2 linked regions of the Methylorubrum populi genome follow. The protein of the gene in region 1 interacts with the protein of each later gene in a pairwise test. Links are inferred from orthologs where the notes say so. Each region holds a gene or a part of one and is shown on either strand. Other genes may lie near its edges.

What was found. The genes of interacting proteins can lie anywhere in the genome.
Region 2: the proteins of MPPM_RS22785 (region 1) and MPPM_RS08415 interact in binary tests that used the Escherichia coli proteins (3 or more experiments, as listed by UniProt). The link is inferred for Methylorubrum populi from one-to-one orthologs.

What each region holds. Positions count from the first base shown.
Region 1 is NZ_AP014809.1:4,928,558-4,934,093, reverse strand. What follows is about bases 1,194-4,123. They hold MPPM_RS22785 (ABC-F family ATP-binding cassette domain-containing protein), read right to left. Parts: upstream 3,625-4,123; coding sequence 1,762-3,624; downstream 1,194-1,761. Other genes in these bases: MPPM_RS22780 (acyl-CoA dehydrogenase family protein), read left to right, coding at 3,785-4,123; MPPM_RS22790 (MFS transporter), read left to right, coding at 1,194-1,684. Also shown: MPPM_RS22795 (alpha/beta hydrolase), read right to left, coding at 1-169; more of MPPM_RS22790, read left to right, coding at 305-1,193; more of MPPM_RS22780, read left to right, coding at 4,124-5,026; bcmE (thiamine pyridinylase), read right to left, coding at 5,102-5,536. UniProt on the Escherichia coli protein: Genetic data indicate it may be involved in ribosome assembly or function.
Region 2 is NZ_AP014809.1:1,825,713-1,831,881, forward strand. Bases 874-4,436 are described here. They hold MPPM_RS08415 (2-oxoglutarate dehydrogenase E1 component), read right to left. Parts: upstream 4,065-4,436; coding sequence 1,074-4,064; downstream 874-1,073. Other genes in these bases: odhB (2-oxoglutarate dehydrogenase complex dihydrolipoyllysine-residue succinyltransferase), read right to left, coding at 874-990; sucD (succinate--CoA ligase subunit alpha), read right to left, coding at 4,277-4,436. In the rest of the region: more of odhB, read right to left, coding at 1-873; more of sucD, read right to left, coding at 4,437-5,161; sucC (ADP-forming succinate--CoA ligase subunit beta), read right to left, coding at 5,170-6,169. UniProt on the Escherichia coli protein: E1 component of the 2-oxoglutarate dehydrogenase (OGDH) complex which catalyzes the decarboxylation of 2-oxoglutarate, the first step in the conversion of 2-oxoglutarate to succinyl-CoA and CO(2).

The DNA of each region.
Region 1 (5,536 bases):
CGGAGCGCGTGCGCAGGGTGGTGCGCCGCCCCGGCAGGGCCGGAGGCAGGGGGCCGGCCCGGTTCAGCCCAAGATGGCTCCAGGCGATCCAGGCGCCGGCCGCCGCGAGCGGCAGCAGAGCGAGGGCCTTGCCGCTCTTTCGTGTCACGGGATGGCTCGTGCCGCGCATGGTTCCTCCGTTCCGGCCTCGCAGCGGACAACGCGGGGCGGGGGCCGGCGTTGCTCCGATAGCCTGCCACCCACGGTTCACGCCGCGGCGGCTTCCCGTTAAGCTTGCAGGCGAACGAAGGGGGGAAGGAACCAGATGCCGGAGCGCCGCGTCCTCGCCATCATCGCCGTCCTGACGGGTTTCGGAGTGACGGTGCTGCCGACCACGGGGATGGCGTTCCTGATGCCGTGGGTGATGCAGCAGGGGGCGTACCCGGTCTCCACGGCCGCGGTGATCCAGTCGGCGCACACCCACGGGCTGATCCTGGGCGCACTGCCGATGGCGGCGCTGGCCGCGCGCCTCGGACCGCGGCACGGCTTCCTCGCCGCGCTCCTCGCCCTCACGGGGCTCGTCCCCACCGCGGCGCTGCCGCTCGACCTCGTGCCGCTGCTCGGTCTGCGCCTGGCTCAAGGCATCGCCACGGCGCTTCTCGTCTGCGCGGGATGGAGCCTGCTGCGCCGCCTCTTCGGCGAGGCGCGTCTCGGGCTCGGCCTCGGACTGGGGGAGGTGGCCGCCCTGCTGGCGCTGCTGGTGCTTCAGATGTCGGCTGGGTTCGCGCTGCCGCGGTTCGGAAGCCTCGGCATCCTCGTCCCCACCCTTCTCCTGGCGGGGCCGAGCCTGTTCCTCGGTCTCCTTGCCCTGCCGAAGGACGACGCCCCGCGGCCGCGCTTCGACGGGCTCGGCGCCGTCCTCTCGGTGCTTTGCTTTGGGCTGCTCCTGGCCGCGGCCGTGCTCGCGGCGATCCGGCCCGTGATGGCGCTGCTCGTGCTCAATCTCGGCCTGATGGGGTTGGGGCTGTGGATCTGGCAGCAATGGCGGCGGCCGGCGCCGCTGCTGCCGCTCGACCTTCTCCCGCGACCGGGATTCGCTTGGCCGCTCGCCGCGGCGCTCGTGGGCAACGGCGCCCTCACCGCGGCGGACACGGCGCTCATGCCCCCTCTCAACGCGCTCGACGGCCTGTTGCAGGACAGCGTCGGCATCGTCTTCCTGGGGCTTGCGGCCCTCAGCGCCGGGGCGGGCTTCACCGCCGGCCGGTCCGGCGCGCCGCGTCTCCCCCGGATCGGGATGGGGCTCGCGGCGGCCGGCCTCGCCGCCCTCGCCGTGGTGCCCCCGGAGGGCGGCGAGACGGCGCGCGCATGGCCGATCCTGGCCCTTGGCCTCCTCGCCTTCGGAATCGGCCGCGGCCTGTTCGTCGTCGGCAACGTCCTCGCCCTGCTGCGGGCCGCGCCGCCCGAGCGCAATGCCGCCGCGGCCGGATTGTTCGTCCTCGCGGGCGGGCTCGGGACGCTGCTCGGTCCGCTCTACCTCGTGCAGCTTCCGGCGCTGTTCGATGCGACCAAAGCGAACTCGTCCGGGCTCTGGCTGGGGCTCACGGCGGGGGCGGCGCTGGTCGCGGCTCTACTCAGCCGGTCGGGCACGGACCCGTCCGTCGATGCCGCGCCGGGGGGCGGGCGCCTTTCGCGGGAGCCCGTTTGAGCGACGGTTCTCCCGGCAGCCCGCCGCCGTGGCATCGACCGTTCCGGCGTGCTTCGGACAGGTTCGCGGCGGGACCCTCAGGCCGCCTCGATCTCCCCGCTCACCTCCAGCCACTCCTCCTCGGCCTTGGCCAAAGCCTCGGCGGCCTCGGCACGCATGCGGGCGAGGTCGCCGGCCTTGGCCGCATCCTTGAGGAAGGCGGTGCCGTCGGCCAGTGCCGCGTCGATCTTCTCGATCGCCCCCGAGAGCTTGGCCATCCGCGCCTCGATCGTCTCGAGCCTCTTCTTCAGCGGCGCCAGCGCCGCGCGCCGCTCCACCGCCGAGCGGCGCGCCTCCGCCTTCTGGCCGCCGGTGCCCTCGCCGGACGTGTCCACCCGTTCCGGACCGGCGAGAACGAGGCGGCGATAATCGTCCATGTCGCCGTCGAACGGCTTCACCGAGCCGTCGCCGACGATCCAGAGCCGGTCGGCGCAGGCCTCGATCAGGAAGCGGTCGTGGCTGACGAGGATCACCGCCCCCTCGTAATCGTTGATGGCCTCCACCAGAGCCTGCCGGCTCTCGATGTCGAGGTGGTTGGTCGGCTCGTCGAGGATCAGGAGGTGCGGCCCGTCGAAGGCGGCGAGCCCCATCAGCAGCCGCGCCTTCTCGCCGCCCGAAAGCTTCTCCACCGGCGTGTCGGCCTTTGACGCCGGAAAGCCGAGGCGGGCGGCGGCCGAGCGCACACGCGCCTCCGGCGCGTCGGGCATCCGGTCGCGCACGTGGGCCACCGCGCTCTCGGACGGGCGCAGCTCGTCGAGCTGGTGCTGCGCGAAATAGGCGACCTCCATCTTGGAGGAGCGCTTCAATTCGCCCGCGAGCGGCGGAAGCCGGCCGCCGATCAGCTTGCAGAAGGTCGACTTGCCGTTGCCGTTGGCGCCCAGAAGCGCCACCCGGTCGTCGGGGGCGAGCGAGAGGTTGAGCCCCGAGAGCACGACCCGCTCGCCGTAGCCGGCCTGCACCCGCTCCATGGCGACGATCGGCGGCGAGAGCGGCTTTTCCGGGCTCGGCAGGTGGATCACCGGCGCCTCGTCCTCGAGGAGCGCGGCGATCGGCTCCATCTTGGCGAGCCGCTTCATCCGCGACTGGGCCTGACGCGCCTTGGTCGCCTTGGCCTTGAAACGGTCGATGAAGCTCTGGAGATGCGCCCGCTCGGCATCCTGCTTGGCCTTCGCCTTAGCCTGGAGCACCCGCTTCTCGGAGAGCTGGCGCGAGAAGCTGGTGAAGCCGCCGCGGTAGATCGTCAGCTTGCCGCGGTCGAGATGCAGGATGTGATCGACGGATGTGTCGAGCAGTTCCCGGTCGTGGCTGATGATGATCGCCGTGCGCGGATACTTTTCGAGGTAGTCGTAGAGCCAGAGCGTGCCCTCGATATCGAGGTAGTTGGTCGGCTCGTCGAGGAGCAGCAGGTCGGGCTCGGAGAACAGGATCGCCGCGAGCGCCACCCGCATCCGCCAGCCGCCGGAGAAATCCGAGCAGGGCCTCCCTTGCGCCTCCGCATCGAAGCCCAGGCCGTGCAGGATCGCCGCGGCGCGGGCCGGTGCCGAATGCGCGCCGATATCGACGAGCCGCGTCTCGATCTCGGCCCGGCGCAGGCCGTCGGCCTCTTCCGCCTCGCGCATCAGCCGGGCGCGTTCGAGGTCGGCGGCGAGCACCACCTCGTGCAGGGTCTCGGGGCCGGCGGGCGCTTCCTGCGCCACCGCGCCGATGCGCATGCCCTTCGGCACCGAGACCGCCCCGGCGTCGGTCGGCAACTCGCCGAGAATCGCCCGGAACAGGGTGGTCTTGCCCGCCCCGTTGCGGCCCACCAGCCCGACGCGGGCCCGGTCGGGAATCGCGAAGGTCGCCGAATCGAGGATGACCCGCTCGCCGATGCGGTAGGTGAGATCGTTGACGCGCAGCATGAGCGGCGTTCTGGGGGCGGGCGCGCCTCAGTGCAAGAGCGCCCGCCCCGCGACCGCCCCGCGACTGTCCCGCGCCGTCCATTCCCGGCGCGTCCGCGAACGTTTTGCCAGCTTGAGCGTTCGGCTCGGACGAACAACGACAACAACGAGCGGAGGAACCATGGCCGAGCCGGATGTCGCCAAGCCGGGCTTCAAGGCGCCGCGCCCGCCCGAGCTGCTCTCGCCCTGGCGCACGGAGAAGCGCGTCGCCCTGCAGCAGGAGGCGCGGGATTTCGCCCGCGACGTGATCCTGCCGATCGCCGACGAACTCGACCCGCAGAAAGGCGAGATGCCCCGCGCGCTCATCGACCAGATGGCGGCGAAGGGCTGGTTCGGCATCACCATCCCCGCCGAGTATGGCGGGATGGGGCTCGGCGTGTTCGAGTACTGCCTGATCTCGGAGGAACTCGCCCGGGCGTGGCTCTCCACCGGCTCGATCCTGGCCCGCGGCCAGGGGCTCGGCACCCAGACCCTCGACGACGAGAGCCGCCGGGCGCTGCTCGCCAAATCCGCCAAGGGGCAGTGGATCGGATCGATCGCGCTGTCCGAACCCAAAGCCGGCTCGGATCTGGCCGGCGTGCAGACGCGGGCGGTGCGCGAGGGCGACGAATGGGTGCTCACCGGCACCAAGCGCTGGGCCGGCTTCGCGAAAGGCGCCGACTTTATCGAGGTCCTGGCCCGGGTACGCGACCCCGAGCCCGGCGAGCCGCGCTCGGCCGGGCTGGAGCCCTTCCTCGTCGTCAAGGAGCCCGGCACCTTCCCGAAGGGCATGACCGGCACGGTGATCGACAAGATCGGCTACCACGGCTTCCTCACCTTCGAGCTGACCCTCGACGGGGTGCGGGTGCCCGAGCGCGACCGGCTCACCGGCCTCTACGGCGACGAGGGGGCGGATGCGGATTCCGGCGGCTTCGCCTCGGTCCAGCGCGGCCTCAACATCGCCCGGGTCCACACCGCGGCCCGCGCCGTCGGCGTGGCCCGCGCCGCGGTGGAGGATTGCACAGCCTACCTTCAGGAGCGCGAGCAGTTCGGCCAACCGATCGGCCAGTTCCAGGCCCTGCGCTTCGCGCTGGCCGACATGGCGGCCGAGGTGGCCCAGGCCCGCGCCTACTGGCAGCAGGTGGCCCACCTCCTCGACGAGGGCCTGCCCGCCGAGAGCGAATCGGCCGGCGTGAAGCTGCTCGCCACCGAGATGGCGGTGCGGGTGACGAACCAGGCGATGCAGCTCCACGGCGGCAACGGCTACACCACCGAGCGGCGGATCGAGCGCTACTGGCGCGATGCGCGGCTCACCACGATCTTCGAGGGCACCAGCGAGATCCAGCGCCGCATCATCAGCGACCGGATGCTGCCGCGGGGATGAGGCCATGAGAGACCGCCGGCTCGACGGAAACACCGTCGGGCCGGCGGTAGGCAAGGGGTCAGGCCGACCCGATGCTCAAGGCTTGGAGGGCCGGGCCGGGCGTCGGGACATCGGCGAGGCCGATTGCTGCGACACGGAGGTCGCCGTCTGCAGGGGGCAGGCGTTACACTGGCAGACCGACAGCTCGCCGGTATAGGACGCATTGGTCCAGTTCCCGTTCCAGCCGGCGTGCTGACTGCAGATCGGGTTGCAGATTGCCGGCGCAGCGCTGTTGTTCGCGATCACCTGACCGGCCGAATAGTCGCATCCGCACTGATAATTCAGCCTGTAGTCCCTCTTGATGGTGTCCTTGACCGAATTCACCCAGTTTCTGGCGTCGGCATTGAGGGCGAACAGGATCGGATTGGTCTGCGTCAGTTTGAACATCTCCGCGTAGATCGGATATTTCGGCGCCAGTGCGTTGAACACGCTCGGCCGTGCCGGCATCAGGTATTGCGGCGGTACACCGGC
Region 2 (6,169 bases), 3.1 Mb from region 1 along the record:
GTCGTCGGCGTCGCGCACCACCGGTACGACGAGGCCCTTATCGGTGCCGACGGCGATACCGATGTGGTAGTAGTTCTTGTAGACGAGGTCCTGCCCGTCGATCTCGGCATTGACCGCCGGCACGTCCTTGAGGGCGCCGATCACCGCCTTGGTGAAGAAGCCCATGAAGCCGAGCTTCGTGCCGTGCTTCTTCTCGAAGATGTCCTTGTACTGCGAGCGGAGCGCCATCACCGCGCCCATGTCCACGTCGTTGAACGTGGTCAGCATCGCCGCCGTGTCCTGGGCGCTCTTGAGGCGCTTCGCGATGGTCTGACGGAGCTTCGTCATCCGCACGCGCTCCTCGCGCGCGGCGTCGTCCGGTGCGGAGGGCGCCCGCGGCGGGGCCGGAGCCTTGGCCTCCTGAGCCGGCGCCTTCGCGACGCCCTTGTCGATCGCGGCGAGCATGTCGCCCTTGGTCACGCGGCCGTCCTTGCCGCTGCCGTTGAGGCTGGCCGGATCGATGCCGGATTCGCGGGCGAGCTTGGCCACCGCCGGGCCGCTCTCGTCGGCGCCGCGGCCCCCGGCCGGCGGGGCATCGCCGTGGCTGCCGTAGGAGGCGGAGGATTCCTTGGCCGGCTCGTCCTTGGCCGGCTTGCCGTCGCCCTTCTCCGCGCGGGCCTCCGTCTTGGTCTCGGCCGGCTCGGCGCTCTTCGCGGCCGGCTTCACCTCCGACTTGCCCGCGCCCTTGTCGGGCCCCTTGTCAGCCCCTTTGCCGCCCTCGACGATCGAGCCGAGCACCGCGCCGGGCTCCACCGTCTCGCCGTCCTTGACCAGGATCTCGCCGAGCTGGCCCGCGGCCGGCGCGTTCACCTCGAGGGTGACCTTGTCGGTCTCGAGCTCCACCAGGGGCTCGTCGGCGGCCACGGTGTCGCCGGGCTTCTTGAACCAGCGGCCGATCGTGGCCTCACTGACGGATTCGCCGAGCGTGGGGACGAGGATGTCGGTCGCCATAATCTGTGTTCACCGGAGTTTCGGGGCGCGCCTCGGGCGGCGCGGCCCCGGTTGGTGGATCAATCGAGAGGGGGCCGGCGGCCTCAGACCGCCAGCGCCTCGTTGAGGAAGGCCTGGAGCTGGGCGAGGTGCTTCGACATCAGGCCGACCGCGGTCGAGGCCGAGGCCGGGCGGCCGACGTAGCGCGGCCGCTTCGAGGCGGAGCCGGCCTGGCCCAGCACCCAGTCGAGATAGGGCTCGACGAAGGTCCACGAGCCCATGTTCTTGGGCTCTTCCTGGCACCACACCACCTCCGCGTTGCGGAAGCGGCTCATCTCGTTGGCCAGCGCCTTGAGCGGGAACGGGTAGAGCTGCTCGACGCGCATCAGGTAGACGTCGTTGACGCCGCGCTTCTCGCGCTCCTCGAAGAGGTCGTAATAGACCTTGCCCGAGCACAGCACGACGCGGCGGATCTTGTCGTCGCGCACGAGCTTCACGCCGTTCTCGTCGTGCTCGGCGTCGTCCCACAGGATGCGGTGGAAGGTCGAGCCCTCCGCGATGTCCTCGATCTTCGAGACCGCCCGCTTGTGGCGCAGCAGCGATTTCGGCGTCATCAGGATCAGCGGCTTGCGGAAGTCGCGCTTCAGCTGACGGCGCAGGATGTGGAAGTAGTTCGACGGCGTCGAGCAGTTGGCGACCTGCATGTTGTCCTCGGCGCACATCTGGAGATAGCGCTCCAGACGGGCGGAGGAGTGCTCCGGTCCCTGGCCCTCGTAGCCGTGCGGCAGCAGCATCACGAGGCCGGACATGCGCAGCCACTTGCGCTCGCCCGATGAGATGAACTGGTCGATGACGACCTGCGCGCCGTTGGCGAAGTCGCCGAACTGCGCCTCCCACAGCACCAGGGAGTTCGGCTCGGCGAGCGAGTAGCCGTACTCGAAGCCGAGCACCGCCTCCTCGGAGAGCATCGAGTTGATGACCTCCAGGCTCGCCTGCCCCTCGCGCACGGAGTTCAGCGGCGTGTAGCGCTGCTCGTTCTCCTGATCGATCACCACGGCGTGGCGCTGGGAGAAGGTGCCGCGCTCGACGTCCTGGCCCGAGAGGCGGACGCGATGGCCCTCGATCAGCAGCGAGCCGAAGGCCAGAGCCTCGGCGGTCGCCCAGTCGATGCCGACGCCGGTCTCGACCGCCTTGGCGCGGTTGTCGAAGAAGCGCTGGATCGTGCGGTGCAGGTGGAAGCCCGGCGGCGACGTGGTGATCCGGGTGGCGATGTCGCGCAGGGTCTCGGTCGGCACGCCGGTGCGGCCGCGGCGCGGATCGTCCACGTCTTCGCGCACGGCCTTGAAGCCGGACCAGCGCCCGTCGAGCCAGTCGGCCTTGTTGGGCTTGTAGCCGCCGGCGATGTCGAGCTCGCTCTCCAGCATCGAGCGGAACTCGGCCTTCCGGGCGTCGAGCTGCTCCTGGGTCAGGTCGCCCTGTTCGACGAGCTTCTTGCCGTAGGTCTCCAGCGCGGTCGGATGCTTGCGGATCCGCTGGTACATCTTCGGCTGGGTAAAGGCCGGCTCGTCGCCCTCGTTATGGCCGAAGCGGCGGTAGCACAGCATGTCGATCACGACCGGCTTGCCGAACTTCTGGCGGTACTCGGTCGCGACCTTGGCGGCGAAGGTCACGGCCTCGGGGTCGTCGCCGTTGCAGTGGAAGATTGGGGCTTCCACCATCTTCGCCACGTCCGAGGGGTAGGGCGATGATCGCGAAAAACGCGGGTCGGTGGTGAAACCGATCTGGTTGTTGATGATGAAGTGGATCGAGCCGCCGGTGCGGTGGCCCTTCAGGCCCGACAGGCCGAAGCATTCCGCCACCACGCCCTGGCCGGCGAAGGCCGCGTCGCCGTGGATCAGCAGCGGCAGCACCTTGCGGCGCTCGACGTTCGGCTTGGCCTTCTGGTCCTGCTTGGCCCGCACCTTTCCGAGCACCACCGGATCGACGATCTCGAGGTGGGACGGGTTGGCGGTGAGCGAGAGGTGGACGGTGTTGTCGTCGAAGGCGCGGTCGGAGGAGGCGCCGAGATGGTATTTCACGTCGCCCGAGCCCTCGACCTCGGCGGGAGAGGCCGAGCCGCCCTTGAACTCGTGGAACACTGCGCGGAAGGGCTTGGCCATCACGTTGGTGAGCACGTTCAGCCGGCCGCGATGGGCCATGCCGAGCACGATCTCCTCGACGCCGAGCGCGCCGCCGCGCTTGATGATCTGCTCCAGCGCCGGGACCATCGACTCGCTGCCGTCGAGGCCGAAACGCTTGGTGCCGGTATACTTGAGATCGAGGAATTTTTCGAAACCTTCGGCCTCGATCAATTTGTTCAGGATCGCCCTACGGCCTTCGGGAGTGAAGGAGATCTCCTTGTCCTTGCCCTCGATGCGCTCCTGGATCCACGCCTTCTCCTCGGGATCGGAGATGTGCATGAACTCGACGCCGAGCGTCTGGCAGTAGGTGCGCTCCAGGATGGCGACGATCTCGCGGATCGTCGAGAATTCCATGCCGAGCACGTTGTCGAGGAAGATCTTGCGGTCCCAGTCGCTCTCCTGGAACCCGTAATGCTGCGGGTGCAGTTCCTCGTGGTCGCCGCGCGGGGCGAGCCCGATCGGGTCGAGCTTGGCGTGCAGGTGGCCGCGCATGCGGTAGGCGCGGATCAGCATGATCGCGCGCACGGAATCCTTGGTGGCCTGCTCGACCGAAACGCCGGTGGCGGCGACGATCGCCGCGCCCTTGGCGGAGTCGCCGGGCTTGCCGGGCTGGGCCTTGGCCTGGATCTTCTCGCCGAGCGCCTTTTCCAGGGCGCCCCAGTTGCCGTCCAGCGCCGAGACGATCTCGCCGTTGAGCGGCACCGGCCAGTTGGGCTTGGCCCAGGACGCGCCCTCGGCGTTCTTCTTCACCAGGGCGTCGTCCTCGCCCAGCTCCCTGAAGAATTGCTGCCACTCGGGATCGACCGAGTTCGGGTCGCGGGCATAGGCCGCCTGCAGCTCCTCGATCCAGGCGGCGTTGGCGCCGTAGAGGAAGGAGGTCTGGAGAAGGGCTTCGTTCGCGTCCTGGCGTGCCATCGCTGCCTGTCCTACCGCTCGGGCGGCGCTGTTCCAGCGGGCCGCCGCGTCGTGTCCGATCCGGTGGCAGGGCTGAGCGGGGGGCTACCGCCCCGCGTCGCGCCTCCGGATCCGGCCGGGGCGCGGGCGCGCCCCGACATCGTCTTTCATATGGGTCGCAGGCGCTTGCGTGCGGTGCAACACAACCGCGCAGGACCCGGTTACAGACCCCATCAACCCTTCAGCACTTCCACGAGGGTGGAGCCGAGACGGGCCGGCGAGGGCGACACGCGGATGCCCGCCGCCTCCATCGCCGCGATCTTGTCCTCGGCGCCGCCCTTGCCGCCGGAGATGATGGCACCGGCATGGCCCATGCGGCGACCGGGAGGCGCCGTGCGGCCGGCAATGAAACCGACCATCGGCTTCTTGCGCCCGCGCTTGGCCTCGTCGGCCAGGAACTGCGCCGCCTCTTCCTCGGCCGAGCCGCCGATCTCGCCGATCATCACGATCGACTCGGTCTTCGGGTCGGCGAGGAACAGCTCCAGCATGTCGATGAACTCGGTGCCCTTGACCGGGTCGCCGCCGATGCCGACGGCGGTCGTCTGCCCGAGCCCGGCATTCGAGGTCTGGAACACCGCCTCGTAGGTCAGCGTGCCGGAGCGCGAGACGATGCCGACCGAGCCCGGCTTGAAGATGTTGGCCGGCATGATGCCGATCTTCGAGGCGCCCGCGGTGACGACGCCGGGGCAGTTCGGCCCGATCAGGCGCGACTTCGAGCCCTCCAGCGCGCGCTTCACCCGCACCATGTCGAGCACCGGAATGCCCTCGGTGATGCAGACGATCAGCGGGATCTCGGCCTGGATCGCCTCGCAGATCGCGTCCGCGGCGCCGGGCGGCGGCACGTAGACAACCGAGGCGTCGGCGCCGGTGGCCTCGCGGGCCTCGGCCACGGTGTCGAACACCGGCAGGCCGAGATGGGTCGAGCCGCCCTTACCTGGGCTCGTGCCGCCGACCATCTTGGTGCCGTAGGCGATGGCCTGCTCGGAGTGGAAGGTGCCGTTCTTGCCGGTGAAGCCCTGGCAGATGACCTTCGTGTTCTGGTCGATCAGGATGGACATCGGTCAGCTCAGCCCTTCTTCACCGCGGCGACGATCTTCTGCGCGGCGTCGTCGAGATCGTCCGCGGGGATGACGTTGAGGCCGGAGTTCCGGATGATCTCCTTGCCCTCCTCGACATTGGTACCCTCCAGGCGCACGACGAGCGGCACTTCGAGGCCGACCGCCTTCACCGCCGCGATCACGCCGCGGGCGATGACGTCGCACTTCATGATCCCGCCGAAGATGTTGACGAGGATGCCCTTCACCTGCGGGTCGGCGGTGATGATCTTGAAGGCCGCGGTGACCTTCTCCTCGGAGGCGCCGCCGCCGACATCGAGGAAGTTTGCCGGCTCTTCACCGTAGAGCTTGATGATGTCGAGCGTCGCCATGGCGAGCCCCGCGCCGTTGACCATGCAGCCGATCGTGCCGTCCAACGCGATGTAGGCGAGGTCGTATTTCGAGGCCTCAATCTCCTTGGCGTCCTCCTCGGTCTCGTCGCGCAGGGCCACGATGTCCGGATGCCGGTAGAGGGCATTCGAGTCGAAGGAGATCTTGGCGTCGAGGCACTTGAGACCACCGTCGCCGGTGAGCACCAGCGGGTTGATCTCCAGCATGCTCATGTCCTTGGCCGTGAAGGCGGCGTAGAGCTTCTCGGTGAGCGCGCCCGCTTCCTTGGCCTGGGGACCGGAGAGACCGAGCGCCTTGGCGACCGCGCGGCCGTGATGGGGCATGATGCCGGTGGCCGGATCGACCGAGAAGGTGACGATCTTCTCAGGGGTGTCGTGGGCGACCTGCTCGATATCCATGCCGCCTTCCGTCGAGACGACGAAGGCGACGCGGCCGGTCTCGCGGTCCACCAGCATCGACAGGTAGAATTCGGCGGCGATCGAGGCGCCTTCCTCGATGTAGAGGCGGTTGACCTGCTTGCCGGCCTCGCCGGTCTGCACCGTCACCAGGGTCGCACCGAGCATCTCGGACGCGAACTGCACCACCTCATCCTTGGACTTGGTGACGCGCACGCCGCCCTTG